2 regions of the Jeongeupia sp. USM3 genome follow, and region 1 is predicted to be linked to the other one. Evidence: predicted binding sites of a transcription regulator. Region 1 holds the regulator's gene; the other holds the start of a gene.

Region 1 (6,596 bases):
CAGGTGTTTCAGGCCGTCGTGCGGGATCAGCCACAGCCGCGCGACAAGCAGTTGTCCGGCGATATGGGCAAAGGCCGCGATCAACGACAGGCTGAGCACGCCAAACCAGCGTGCCGGCAACAGGCGCGCCGGTGCCAGCGCCGCCAGACTCGCGATGCCGCCGGCAAGGCTGAGCACGAAGCCCGGCGACAGGAAGCCGCCAAGCAGGATCGCGCCGCCGAAGATCCGCAGCAGCGCCACCGCCGCGGCAACGCGCCAGCCATGGCGGACCAGCGCGTACAGCGTGACGATATTCGCCAGCCCGGGCTTGATCCCCGGCACCGGCGACGGAACCCCGGCCTCGAGCACCGCCAGCGCAATCGCCGCCGCCGCCAGCCGCGCGATCCGGATGTCGTCGGCGTCGGGAACGAGTTCAGTAACTGAGGCTGTCAAAGCCGCGCCCTCCCTGTCCGACCAGCTCGACACTGGTCCGGTTCGGCAGGCAGATCGCCGCCTCGCCGGCCCGGGTCAGCCAGCCCTCGCGCACGCAGTATTGGCGCGGACTCGGGTCTGCGGCAATCCGCGCCTTGCCGGCGGCGATTTCGACGATGGTCATGCCCAGCGGCCCCGGCACTTCGAGCCTGCGTGTCGCCGCCAGATCGACTTCGGCAAAGACCTTGCCGCCCTGGTACACGCGCACGCGCGCCGCATCGCCGCCGCGCCAGCCCCAGACCGCAGCGGCAATCACCAGCGCCAGCCCGAGCGCCAGCGTCAGCCAGTCGCCGGCGGGCCATCGCCGGATCACTGCTCGCGGTGCCGTATCAGTACCTGCCTGTGTTTGGCGAAGTGCCGGTTCAGCTGTTCGGCCAGATAGACCGAGCGGTGCTGGCCGCCGGTGCAGCCGATCGCCACGGTCACGTAGCTGCGGTTGTCGCGGTCGAACTCCGGCAACCAGCGCTCGAGAAACCCAAGAATATGGGTCAGATAGCGCCCGACTTGCGGCTGGCGTTCGAGAAAGTCGATCACCGGCTGGTCCTTGCCGGTCAGCGGCCGCAGCACCGGGTCGTAATGCGGGTTCGGCAGGCAGCGGACGTCGAAGACGAAATCGGCATCGAGCGGCAGGCCGTGTTTGAAACCGAACGACTGAATCACCAGCGTCAGCTTGCTGCGGTCGAGCGCGACGAATTCGCGCACCCAGGCGCGCAGCTGGTTGGCCGACAGGCCGCTGGTGTCGATCCGGTGCGCCAGCTCGGCGAAGTACGCCAGCATCTCGCGCTCCAGCTCGACCGCCTCGGTCACCGTCAGTTCACCGTGCGCCAACGGATGGCTGCGGCGGGTTTCGGAGAAGCGCTTGACCAGGGTCTCGCTGTTCGACTCCAGATACAGCAGGTGCACGTCAAGCCCGAGCTCGACCAGCGCCTCGTAGTGATGCGGAAAACTGGCCAGATTGTGCGCGCTGCGGGCGTCGATCGCGATCGCCACACGCGGATAGCCGTCCTCGTCGAGCATCGCCACCGTCTGCGGCAGCAGCGGCGCCGGCAGGTTGTCGATGCAGAAGTAGCCGAGGTCCTCGAGCGCCTTGAGCGCGACGCTCTTGCCGGCGCCGGACAGGCCGGACAGCAACACGACCTGCTGACGACTCCAAGCCATGGTCAACGCTCCTTCGGGCCTATTCGCCCATTTCCATGAAACGCTGGTGCCGCTCGATGAACTCTCGGGTCGAATCGATGCCGCGCAGCTGCAGGATGTAATTGCGCACCGCCGCCTCGACCAGCACCGCAAGGTTGCGGCCGGCCGCAACCGGGATCACCAGCTTGCGCGTCGGCACGCCGAGGATTTCCTGCGTCGCCGCCTGCATCTGCAAGCGGTCGATCGGCGCCAGCGTGTCGCCGCCGGCCTTGGCCAGATGGATGATCAGCTTCAGCGTCTTCTTCGGCCGGACCGCGGTTTCGCCGAAGATCGTCCGGATGTTCAGCACGCCGATCCCGCGCACCTCGAGAAAATCGCGCAGCATCGGCGGGCAGCGCCCTTCCAGCGTTTCGGGGTTGGTCCGGTAGACCTCGACGACGTCGTCGGCAACGAGGCCGTGGCCGCGCGAGATCAGCTCGAGCGCCAGCTCGGACTTGCCCATCGACGACTCGCCGGTCAGCAGCACGCCGACCTCGAGCACGTCGAGGAAAACGCCGTGCAGATGCGTCGATACCGCCAGTGCCTTGGCAAGGTAATAGCGCAGCACGTCCATCAGGTACGGCGACTGCTCGGGGCTGGTCAGCAGCGGCACGTGGTGACGCTCGGCCCCCTCGCGCAGCGCATCGGGTACCGGCTGGCCGTTGGCGATGATCATCGCCGCCATCTCGCTGGCGAACAGCCGTTCGACCGACTCGCGCTGCGCCTCGGGCGACAGGTCGAGGAAGTACTTGGTCTCGGCAATCCCGAGCACCTGGATCCGGTTCGGGTGGATGAAGTTCAGGTGGCCGACCAGCGCGAGGATCGGCTTCTGCTCGGCCGAATCGTTGGTCAGCAGGTTGTTGGCGCCGGACTGCCCCGCGACCCAGGTCAGCCGCAGCTTCTCGGCGTTGTCGATGAAGAGTTGCCTGGTCGTGATCTGCGGCATGGTCGCTCGGGGCTGAAAGAAAACGGGGCGAACGCATTGCGTCGCCCGTTGAGCTTACACGAGGAAGGACGGGCTCAGAAGCCCGCGTACGGCTCCCAGGTCGAAATCAGCTTGTACGCCTGGCCCGGCTCGTCGAACGTCGCGAGCTGCTCGCGCACGGTCTTGTCCGAAAACAGCTGCGCGAGCTCCGAGAGGATCTGCAGGTGCAAGTCGGTCGCATTGGCGGGCACCAGCAGCACGAAGATCAGCGACACCGGCTTGCCGTCCGGCGCGTCGTACGGAATCGGCGCCTTCAGCCGAACGAAGGCGCCGGTCGCCTCCTTCAGGCCCTTGATCCGGCCGTGCGGGATCGCCACGCCCTGACCTAGGCCGGTCGAGCCGAGTTTTTCGCGTGCGAACAGGCTGTCGAAAATCACGCTGCGGGCGATGCCGTGGCTGTTTTCGAACAGGATGCCGACTTGTTCGAACACGCGTTTCTTGCTGCCGACATCCATGTCGAGAAACACGTTCTGGGTCGGCAGTATCTTGGAAATCAGGCTCATTGCGAGAATCCATGAGCAGGAGGAACGTCGAAGCGCATCATTGTATCGCCAGCCGGCCCGTAAACAAAAACGGGAACCCGTTTAACGGGTTCCCGTTGGCAGGAAAAGAACACTTACTCTTCTTCGGATACGACCTGACGGCGGATGCTCTCGCCATCGTGGCCGTTGCGCTTTTCCTTGTGCTTGACGATCTGCCGGTCGAGCTTGTCGGCCAGCGCGTCGATCGCGGCATACATGTCTTCGTCGATCGCCTCGACGTGGATGTCCTTGCCCGGCACGTGCACGGTTGCCTCAATTTTCTGCTGCAGGCGTTCGACCGACAGGACGACGCCGACTTCGATCACCGCGTCAAAATGACGCGTCACCCGGTCGAGCTTGCTCGTGATGTAATCACGGATCGCCGGGGTCACTTCAAGGTGATGGCCGCTGATATTGAGGTTCATAGATCTTCTCCTTACAGGGAAATCGCCGTTACAGGCATTTGCGCAGATTGACGGGAGGGATTTGCATCGCCTCCCTGTATTTGGCAACGGTTCGTCGCGCAACCACGACCCCTTGCCCTGCCAACGCTTCGGCGATGGCACTATCCGACAACGGCTTGAGCTTGTCCTCCGACTGGATCATCTGGCGAATCTGCGCCTTGATCGCAGTCGCCGACGCTTCGCCGCCGGCCTCGGTCTCGACATGACTGCCGAAGAAATACTTGAATTCGAAGATGCCGCGCGGCGTCAGCATGTACTTCTGGGTGGTGACGCGCGAAACGGTCGATTCGTGCAGGTCGAGTTCGGACGCGATGTCGCGCAGCACCAGAGGGCGCATGGCGATCTCGCCATGCTCGAAGAAGGCGCGCTGCTTGTCGACGATGGCCTGGCCGACGCGCAGGATGGTATCGAAGCGCTGCTGGACGCTCTTGACCAGCCACTTGGCTTCCTGCAGCTCGCGGGCCATCGATCCGCCATCGCTGCGCTGCAGAATGTCGGCGTACATCCGGTTGACCCTGAGTTTGGGTCGGGCCGCGTCGTTCAACCGCACTCGCCATTGCCCCTTGAACTTGCTGACCAAGACGTCAGCGACCACATAATGCGACGATTCGTCGCTCCATTGTGCCCCTGGCCGCGGATTCAGGCTGACGATCAGCGCTTGCGCCGCCTTCAGTTCCGTTTCATCGCATTTCAGACGCCGTTTCAACCTAGTGTAGTCCCGTGCCGCGAGCAAATCGAGACTGTCCCGCACGATCTCGAGCGCCAGTTGACGCACGTCAGACACTGGCAACGCTGCGAGTTGAAGTGCCAGCGACTCGGCCATATCTCTGGCGCCGACACCGAGCGGCTCGAGCTGCTTGAGCCGCGCCAGCGCGATCGCCAGGTCATCGGGTTCGAACTCGAACTCGCCGGCAAGTTCCGCCGGCAGCAGCACGAGGATTTCCTCGAGCGGCTGGGTCAGGAAGCCGTCGTCGTCGAGCGCGTCAATCAGCCAGGTCAGCGCCGCGCGGTCGCGCAGCGGAATCGGCAGCAGTCCGGCCTGCGCCAGCAGGTGCTCGCGCAAGGTCAGCTCGCGAGCGATGTTGCTGGCGGGGTCGAAATCATCGTCGTCATCGCCGCCGCTGCGCGCGCCGCCGCCACTACCTTCCCAGCCCCAGTCGTCATTGTCGAATGCCGACTCGCTTGCCGGCGCATCATCGCTGCCGCTGTTCTCGGCCGGCGCCTCGGCGCCGCCTTCGCCCTCGCTTGAGGCGTGATGGTCTTCGCCGCGCTCAAGCAGCGGATTTTCGGCCAGGAAGCGCTCGACCTCCTGCTGGAAATCGAGCGTCGACAGCTGCAGCAGCTTGATCGACTGCTGCAGCTGCGGCGTCAGGTTCAGCTGTTGCGAGAGGCGGAGTTGCAGCGATTGCTTCATTCGCGCGCTTTAGACCCTGTTTACGATCTTTTCACGGCCGCGTTCCGGGCAGTGCCGGTGGCGGGCAAGGCGTGAACCGCGCCGCGGTACGAGTACCGCAAGCGGTTTGCAACGCGGCTCGCCGCCGGCAATGCCCGGAAGCCGAAGGGCCGAGCCGGAAAAAATGCATCCACTGCGTTGTACTCCTTGCCAATAACCGGTTGTTGCCCGCGTCGCACGCCTTGTGGCTGCATTTTTTCCGGCTCGGCGCGGTCGCGAAAAGATCATAAACAGGTTCTTACATCCGGAAGTGTTCGCCGAGGTAGACCCGGCGGACCTGCTCGTCGGCAATGATCGCGCTCGGCAATCCCGACGCCATCACCGAACCTTCGGAAATGATGTAGGCGCGATCGCAGATGCCCAGCGTTTCGCGGACATTGTGGTCGGTGATCAGTACGCCGATACCGCGCTCCTTGAGAAAACGGATGATGCGCTGGATGTCCATCACCGCGATCGGGTCGACGCCGGCAAACGGCTCGTCGAGCAGGATGAAGCGGGGGCTGGCCGCAAGCGCGCGGGCGATTTCGGCGCGGCGGCGCTCGCCGCCCGACAGGCTCATCGCGTTGTTTTCGCGCAGATGCGAGATATGCAGATCCTCGAGCAACTCGTCGAGCCGCTTGGCGCGCTCGACCTTGTCGGCGACGTGCAGCTCGAGCACCGAGAGGATGTTCTGTTCGACCGTCATCTTGCGAAAGATCGACGCCTCCTGCGGCAGGTAGCCGACGCCCATCCGTGCACGCTCGTGCATCGGCAGGTGGCCGATGTCGATGCCGTCGAGCCGGATCTCGCCACCATCCTTGGCGACAAGGCCGACGATCATGTAGAAGCTCGTCGTCTTGCCTGCGCCGTTCGGGCCGAGCAGGCCGACGACCTCGCCGGCGGCAACGTCGATCGACACGTCCTTGACGACGGTGCGCTTCTTGTAGCGCTTCATCAGCCCGCCGGCGCTCAGCACCGCCCTGGTCTCGCTCATTGCGCGTCCTTGCTCCACGAACCGCCGGCCTTCGGTGCACTCGCGACCGGCTTGCTGGCAACGGGCTTGGCCGGTTTAGGTGCGCTGGCGTCCTTTTTCTTCGGCATCAGCGTGATGTTGACCCGGCTGCCCGGCTTGCCGTCGGTCTGAGCCTGGTAGGTCGATGTCGCCATGTCATAGATGATCACGTCGCCGATCACCTCGTCGCCGGTATCGCGACGCACCCAGGCCTTGTTGATCAGCTTAAGGATGCCGGTCTTGCCGTCGTAATCGTAGTGCAGCGAGTTGGCGTCGACCCACTCGCCGGTGTCCATGCGCTGGCGGAACTTGACCGGCTTGCCGTCGCCCAGCGAGAACTGGTTGCCGTCGGCGTCCTGGCGCACGGTGACCTTGTCGGCCTTCAGCGTCATCGTCCCCTGGACGACGATCACGTTGCCGGTATAGACGCCGACGTTGTTCTTCTGGTCGAAGTTGGCGTAGTCGGCCGTGATGTTCATCGGCTTTTCGCGGTCGGCGGTTTCTGCCTGTGCCAGCGGGGCGGCCAGCAGGATCA
Region 2 (6,596 bases), 1.5 Mb from region 1:
ATCACTTGAGCAACGTTTGCCCGGCCTTTGGCCGGGTTTTTTTTCGTGGCCGGTCAGTTGCCCGGTTGTGGCGGTTTTGCGGTGATGCCTGCACTTCTTTAAGAAGCGGCTGATGATTTTTCGGTGTCTGTTGTGATGTCATGCAGTTTGCTGATTGCCTGACTGGGAATGAGGATGCAACCGAAAGTATCAATGCCGCTTGGAAAGATTGTACGCTCCGGCGATGTATGTCCGTGCAACGGCCTATGGAAGCCGCTGATTGTCAAGCCAAAGGTCGAGGTGATCAGGCGGAATACGATCATGCCCGCCCGCAAGGGCAAGGTCGTGTTCTGGAGCCTGCACGGTTATATCGATTGATCTGGACTGATGTACCCGTGCAGAGGCAGCGGGCCATTGTCACGGCAATCGGCCGGCGTTGAGCGCCGGCCTTGGTTTTACCAGCTTGATTCGCGCTCCGGGCTCGCGCTGATCTTGTGGATCGACAGATCGGCGCCGTTGAATTCCTCCTCGTCGCTCAAGCGCAGGCCGACGGTCTTTTTCAGCGCACCGTAGACGATCAGGCCGCCGACAAAGGCGATCACCACGCCCAGCAGCGTGCCGACCACTTGCGCCCAGAAGCTCACGCCGCCAGCGCCGCCGAGTGCTTCGAGACCGAACAGCCCGGCGGCGATGCCGCCCCAGGCGCCGCAGATGCCGTGCAGCGGCCACACGCCGAGGACGTCGTCGATCTTCCAGCGGTTCTGCACCACGGTGAACAGCCAGACGAAGCCGGCGCCGGCGACGCCGCCGACGACCAGCGCACCGAGCGGGTGCATCACGTCCGAACCGGCGCAGACGGCGACCAGGCCGGCGAGCGGGCCGTTGTGGATGAAGCCGGGGTCGTTCCTGCCGGCCCACATCGCGGTCAGCGTGCCGCCGACCATGGCCATCAGCGAGTTCATCGCGACGAGGCCGGAGATGCCGGCGATCTTCTGCGCACTCATCACGTTGAAGCCGAACCAGCCGACGATGAGGATCCACGCGCCGAGCGCGAGGAAGGGGATGCTCGATGGCGGGTGTGCGGCAACGCCGCCGTCCTTGTGGTAGCGGCCGCGCCGCGCGCCGAGCAGCAGCACGGCCGGCAGCGCGATCCAGCCGCCGACCGCGTGGACGACGACCGAGCCGGCGAAGTCGTGGAACGGCGCGCCGAACACGGCCTTGAACCAGTCCTGCATGCCGAAATTGTTGTTCCACATCATCCCTTCGAAAAAGGGATAGACGAAGCCGACCAGCAGGAAGGTGGAGGCCGATTGCGGGTGGAACCTGGCGCGCTCGGCAATGCCGCCGGAGACGATGGCCGGAATCGCCGCGGCGAAGGTCAGCAGAAAGAAGAAGCGCACCAGCTCGTAGCCGCTGTCCTTGGCGATCTCGTGGACCGGGCCGAAGAAGTGCGTGCCGTAGGCGATGCCGTAGCCGATGAAGAAATACGCGATCGCCGAAATGCCGAAGTCGGTGAGGATCTTCACCAGCGCGTTGACCTGGTTTTTCTTGCGGACGGTGCCGAGCTCGAGGAAGGCGAATCCGGCGTGCATCGCCAGGATCATGATCGCCCCGAGCAGGATGAACAGCACGTCGGTGCTGGTTTGGAATTGGCTCACTGCATGCTCCCTGATATTGGCGCCTTGAATCGGTGCGCCTTGTGTGGCGTGCACCGAAAGCAAGCAGCGTGCCGGTGTGATCAGGTGGCTGTTTTCAAAGGAAATTTGCCAGATTTTGGGGCCGGATCGGCAGAATGGCTGCGCCGGTTTGGTGCGGCGCCGGCCAGGGCCTTGGCCGTGTTGCACTCAAAAGGTGCCGTGTGGCGATGCTGGTGCGCGTGCTGCACGGATGTAAAAAAAGCCCGCATCGAGCGGGCTTGAAACCGTACAGGAGACGCGCTTAGAAACCGGTCCAGGTGCCGAGCAGCAGCCGGTACGAGTCGGTGCCGGCTTTCGTACCATACGAGGTACCGTAGGTGGCACCGATGTTGCCGTTGGTATCGTTGGTGCTGTAACGCACGTCGAAGTAGCCGGAGGTGTTCTTCGACAACGTGTAGGTATAGCGCCCCAGCAAGGTCTGGCTGTCGCTGTCGTCGATCTTGTTGCCGTTGATGTCCTCGGCGCCCCAGAAGTAGTTGTAGCCGAGCGCAAAGCTGTTCTTGCCGAAGGCGTAGATGCCCTGCACCCAGGCGTGCTGCTGTTCCGGGCCAGTGAAGTAGTTGCAGCCGCCGACATTGGTGGCAAAGCCGCCGCCTTCGCCGGCACCGGCCTTGGCCGACGCCGTGCACTGCCACCACTTGTAGCCGCCGCGCAGGGTGAAGCCGCTGTCGCCGAAGGTGTAGCCGCCGGCGATGAAGGCGAATTCGTCGTTGTCTTCGCTGACGTGGCCGTCTTTCAGCCGCGGCTTGGCCTGCTGGTAGCCGACGTTGACGGTCGCACCGTAGCCGCTGTAGCCGGCGGTGATGTCGGCGAAGTATTCGTTGCCGTTGCCGTCGACCTGGTTCGCCTGCGTGCGCAGCGCGTACATGCCGGAGACGGTGAAGCCGCTCAGATTCGGCGAGTCGTAGACGATGGCGTTGTCGATGTTGAAGCCGAGCAGGCCGACTTCCTCGACGTGCATCGAGCCGCCCTGTGCGGCGTACGGCCAGTCGAGCACCATGTACGACGGCGAATAGATCTTGCCCAGACGTACCTGGCCCCAGCCGCCTTTCCAGCCGCCCCACGCTTCCCGGTTGCCCCAGGTCCGCGAACCGTTGCCGCTGTTGTTGTCGTTGTTGGTGGCCGAGTCGCTGCGGTAGTTTTCGGCGCCGGTCCAGATCTTCCAGATCACGCTCGAGCCGTTGTCGAGCTTGTCTTCACCGGCGAAGAAGAGCCGCGGTTCGACGTCGAGCTGTACGTTGTCGCGGAAGCCGTCGGCCTCCGAGCCTTCGAGCAGGATGTCGGTTTCGATCGAGCCGCCGATGGTGACTTCCGCCCAGGCGGGGCTGGCAAGGCCGGCTGCAAGCAGCAGGACGGAAAGGGTGTGGCGGCGCAGCGTACGGATTTGCATGAAAGCTCCTTGTCGGTTCGACCCAAGTCTTCAAGATCAATTGGCCTGGCTGCAATCGCGGTATGTCGGCCGAAAAATCGTGAAATCAGATTGATTCGGCTTTGTCGTTGCGCCAAGCCCATATGCATAATGCAAATTTTTATTTGAAATTACAAATTTTTTCAAAATACCCATTTCATTTGTGTTGCATTAGTAAGCATGGCCGGTCGAGCCCGGACGAATGGCGGCGCAGTGGGGGGGGATCGCTCGTGCGGTGTGACCGGTGCGGGTGGGGGGCTGAGCGGGCTTTGGCGAAGGCTTGGGGCGGGGGACAGGCAAAAAAAAGCCCGCTGGCGCGGGCTTTTTGTCGGGGCAGGGGGCTGGCTCAGAAGCCGGTCCAGGTGCCGATCAGGATACGGTACGAATCGGTGCCCGGCTTGTACGAGGTGCCGTAGGTGGCGCCGATGGTGCCGTTGGTGTCGTTGGTGCTGAACCGGGTGTCAAGGTAGGCCGAGGTGTTCTTCGACAGCGCGTAGGTGTAGCGCGCCAGCAGCGTCTGGCTGTCGCTGTCGTCGATCTTGTTGCCGTTGATGTCCTTGGCGCCCCAGAAGTAGTTGTAGCCGACCGAGAAGCTGTGCTTGCCGGTGGTGTAGATACCCTGGACCCACGCCTGCTGCTGTTCCGGGCCGGTGAAGTAGTTGCAGCCGCCGACGTTGTCATCCAGCCCCTGATCGGTGCCGGCAGCGCCGTTGGCCGCGGCCGAGGCCTTGCAGTCCCACCACTTGTAGCCGGCGCGCATCGTCCAGCCGCTGTCGCCGAAGGTGTAGCCGCCGGCGACGAAGGTGAACTTGTCGACATCGTCGCTGACGCCGCCGCTCTGCAGCCGCGGTTTGGCCTGCTGGTAGCCGACGTTGACCGTGGCATTGTGGCCGCTGTAGCCGCCGGTGATGTCGGCGAAGTATTCGTTGCCGCCGCCATCGACATTGTTCTGTTGCGTACGCAGCGAGTACATCGCCGAGACGTTGAAGCCGTTGATCACCGGCGAATCGTAGACGATCGAGTTCTCGACGTTGAAGCCGAGCACGCCGACCTCCTCGACGTGCATCGAGCCACCCTGCGCCGCGTACGGCCAGTCGAGCGCCATGTAGGACGGTGCGTAGATCTTGCCGAAGCGCACCTGGCCCCAGTTGCCTTTCCAGCCGCCCCACGCTTCACGGTCGCCCCAGGTGGCCGGGCCGTTGCCGCCGTTGACGTCGTTGTCCTTGCCGGTCCGGTAGTTTTCGGCGCCGGTCCAGATTTTCCAGATCACGCTCGAGCCGTTGTCGAGCTTGTCGTCGCCCTGGATGAAGATCCGCGGCTCGACGTCGAGCTGGGCGTTGTCGGCGAAGCCGTCGGCATTCGAGCCTTCGTAGAGAATGTCGGTTTCCATCGACCCGCCGATGGTGACCTGGGCCATGGCCGGCGCGGCGATCCCGGCGGCGAGCAACAGGGCGGAAAGGGTAGTGCGATACAGCGTCTTCACGAAATGACTCCTTCTCTGCGTGAGCAAATGTTTCAGCGCCAGCTGCTTTGTTGTTACTAGCAGCGGCTTTTTGTGTGAAAAGTTGTGAAACTCAACGAGAAGGACTGTATGCCTAAGCCAATATTGTTTCAAATGTAATTGATTACATTGATACGGTATCAATAAACAACCCGTCATCCATGCGTGGCGGGGCAGCGGCAACGATGGCGCGGCCATGAAAAAAGCCGGTCGACAGACCGGCTTTGCATGGCGCGGAAGGCGGATCAGCCTTTCTGGGCGCGCTCGAAGCTCGTGACGATCTCGGCCTGGGCGGCGGCCTTGTCGCCCCAGCCGGTGACCTTGACCCACTTGCCCTTCTCCAGATCCTTGTAGTGCTCGAAGTAGTGCTTCACTTGCGCGAGCAGCAGTTCCGGCAGGTCTTCGAGCTTCTGGATGTGGGCATACATCGCGCACACCTTCTCGACCGGCACGGCGATGACCTTGGCGTCCTGGCCGGCTTCGTCTTCCATGCCCAGCACGCCGATGGCGCGGCACTTGATGACCATGCCCGGCGACAGCGGGAACGGGGTGTGCACGAGCACGTCGACCGGATCGCCATCGAGCGACAGGGTGTGCGGCACGAAGCCGTAGTTCATCGGGTACGACATCGAGGTGCCGACGAAGCGGTCGACGATGATGCAGCCGGCTTCCTTGTCGAATTCGTACTTCACCGGCGGCGCGTTGGCCGGGATTTCGATGATGACGTTGAAGTCGTTCGGCAGGTCCTTGCCGGCCGGGATCTTGCTGATGTCCATGCTGCGTCCTGGAAGGGTGTGGGAGGGAAACGGCGGAATTATAACGGTAGGTGATTTCGGCCGCATCCGGCGCAATCAGGCGGTGGCAGAATGCGGCTGAATTGATCTGCCGCAGCGCGCGTCGTCGCGCTGCATTTAGAATGACGGCATAGACGGCAAGGGCCCGCGCCATGAAAAAACACTACCTGACCCCGCTGTTCGATCCGCGTTCGGTGGCGGTGATCGGCGCATCCGATCGTGCCGGCTCGGTCGGGGCCGTGGTCCTGGCCAATCTGCTCGAGTCCGGCTACTCGGGCAAGGTTCATCCGGTGAACCTGCGGCATGCCAGGGTGCAGGGCGTCGCCGCGTTCAGGCATGTGCGCGACATCGGTAGCCCGGTCGAGCTGGCGCTGATCACCACGCCGTCGAAAACCCTGCCCGACGTGATCGACGAATGCGGCCGCGCGGGGATCAAGGCCGTGGTGATCATGAGCTGCGATTTCGTCGGTACCGACGCCAGAACCCGCAAGCTGCTCGACCGCATCCTCGTGCGGGCGCGCCAGTACGGCATCCGCCTGATCGGGCCGACGGTGTTCGGCATGGCGCGCGGCGCCAGCAAGTTCGCCGCAGCCAATTACCTCGGCAAGATCAAGCCCGGCAATATGGCACTGGTGTCGCAGTCGTCGTCGGTGACGTCGGCGATCCTCGACTGGGCCGAGTCGCACGACATCGGTTTCTCGTCGGTGGTGTCGCTCGGCGTGGCCGCCGATGTCGACGTCGGCGAGACGCTGGATTACCTCGTTGCCGACAACAAGACCAAGAGCATCCTGCTGTACATCGAAGACGTGCGCGAGGCGCGCACGCTGATGTCGGCGCTGCGCGCCGCGGCGCGCTCCAAGCCGGTGCTGGTGCTCAAGGTCGGCCGCTACGACGACGAGGTCAAGCTCGGCCGCACGCACTCGGAACGGCTGATCGGCCGCGACGACGTGTTCGACAACGCGCTGCGCCGCGCCGGCGTGCTGCGGGTCCGTTCGATCAACCAGATCTTCACCGCCGCGCGGGTGCTGACCAACAACTACCGTGCCAAGGGCCGCCGGCTGGCGATCCTGACCAACGGCATTGGTGCCGGGCTGATGGCGGTCGACCGCGCACGCGACCTGAACGTGCCCTTGCCCAAGCTATCAAACGACACGGTGGCGCGGCTCGACGCGATCATTCCGGGCCAGACCAGCCGCGACAATCCGGTCGACATCGTC

What was found. The regulator sigma-54, encoded in region 1, starts transcription at its own class of promoters, with help from an activator protein. The targets are predictions, from matches to a motif close to CTGGCACGCTTCATGCTT.
Region 2: the regulator sigma-54 is predicted to act here: its motif matches at 1,695-1,712, upstream of BJP62_RS05900 (ammonium transporter).

The regions. Positions count from the first base shown of each region.
Region 1 covers NZ_CP017668.1:2,779,719-2,786,314, reverse strand. Annotated here, with positions in the region: gene BJP62_RS13180 (Gx transporter family protein) at 1-432, opposite strand, end outside; gene BJP62_RS13175 (NusG domain II-containing protein) at 413-784, opposite strand; gene rapZ (RNase adapter RapZ) at 781-1,629, opposite strand; gene hprK (HPr(Ser) kinase/phosphatase) at 1,649-2,593, opposite strand; gene ptsN (PTS IIA-like nitrogen regulatory protein PtsN) at 2,668-3,135, opposite strand; gene hpf (ribosome hibernation-promoting factor, HPF/YfiA family) at 3,249-3,578, opposite strand; gene BJP62_RS13150 (RNA polymerase factor sigma-54) at 3,607-5,031, opposite strand; gene lptB (LPS export ABC transporter ATP-binding protein) at 5,309-6,043, opposite strand; gene lptA (lipopolysaccharide transport periplasmic protein LptA) at 6,040-6,596, opposite strand, start outside.
Region 2 covers NZ_CP017668.1:1,271,964-1,278,559, reverse strand. Annotated here, with positions in the region: gene BJP62_RS18320 (hypothetical protein) at 175-357, shown strand; gene BJP62_RS05900 (ammonium transporter) at 435-1,637, opposite strand; gene BJP62_RS05895 (porin) at 1,918-3,066, opposite strand; gene BJP62_RS05890 (porin) at 3,431-4,567, opposite strand; gene ppa (inorganic diphosphatase) at 4,831-5,361, opposite strand; gene BJP62_RS05880 (bifunctional acetate--CoA ligase family protein/GNAT family N-acetyltransferase) at 5,532-6,596, shown strand, end outside.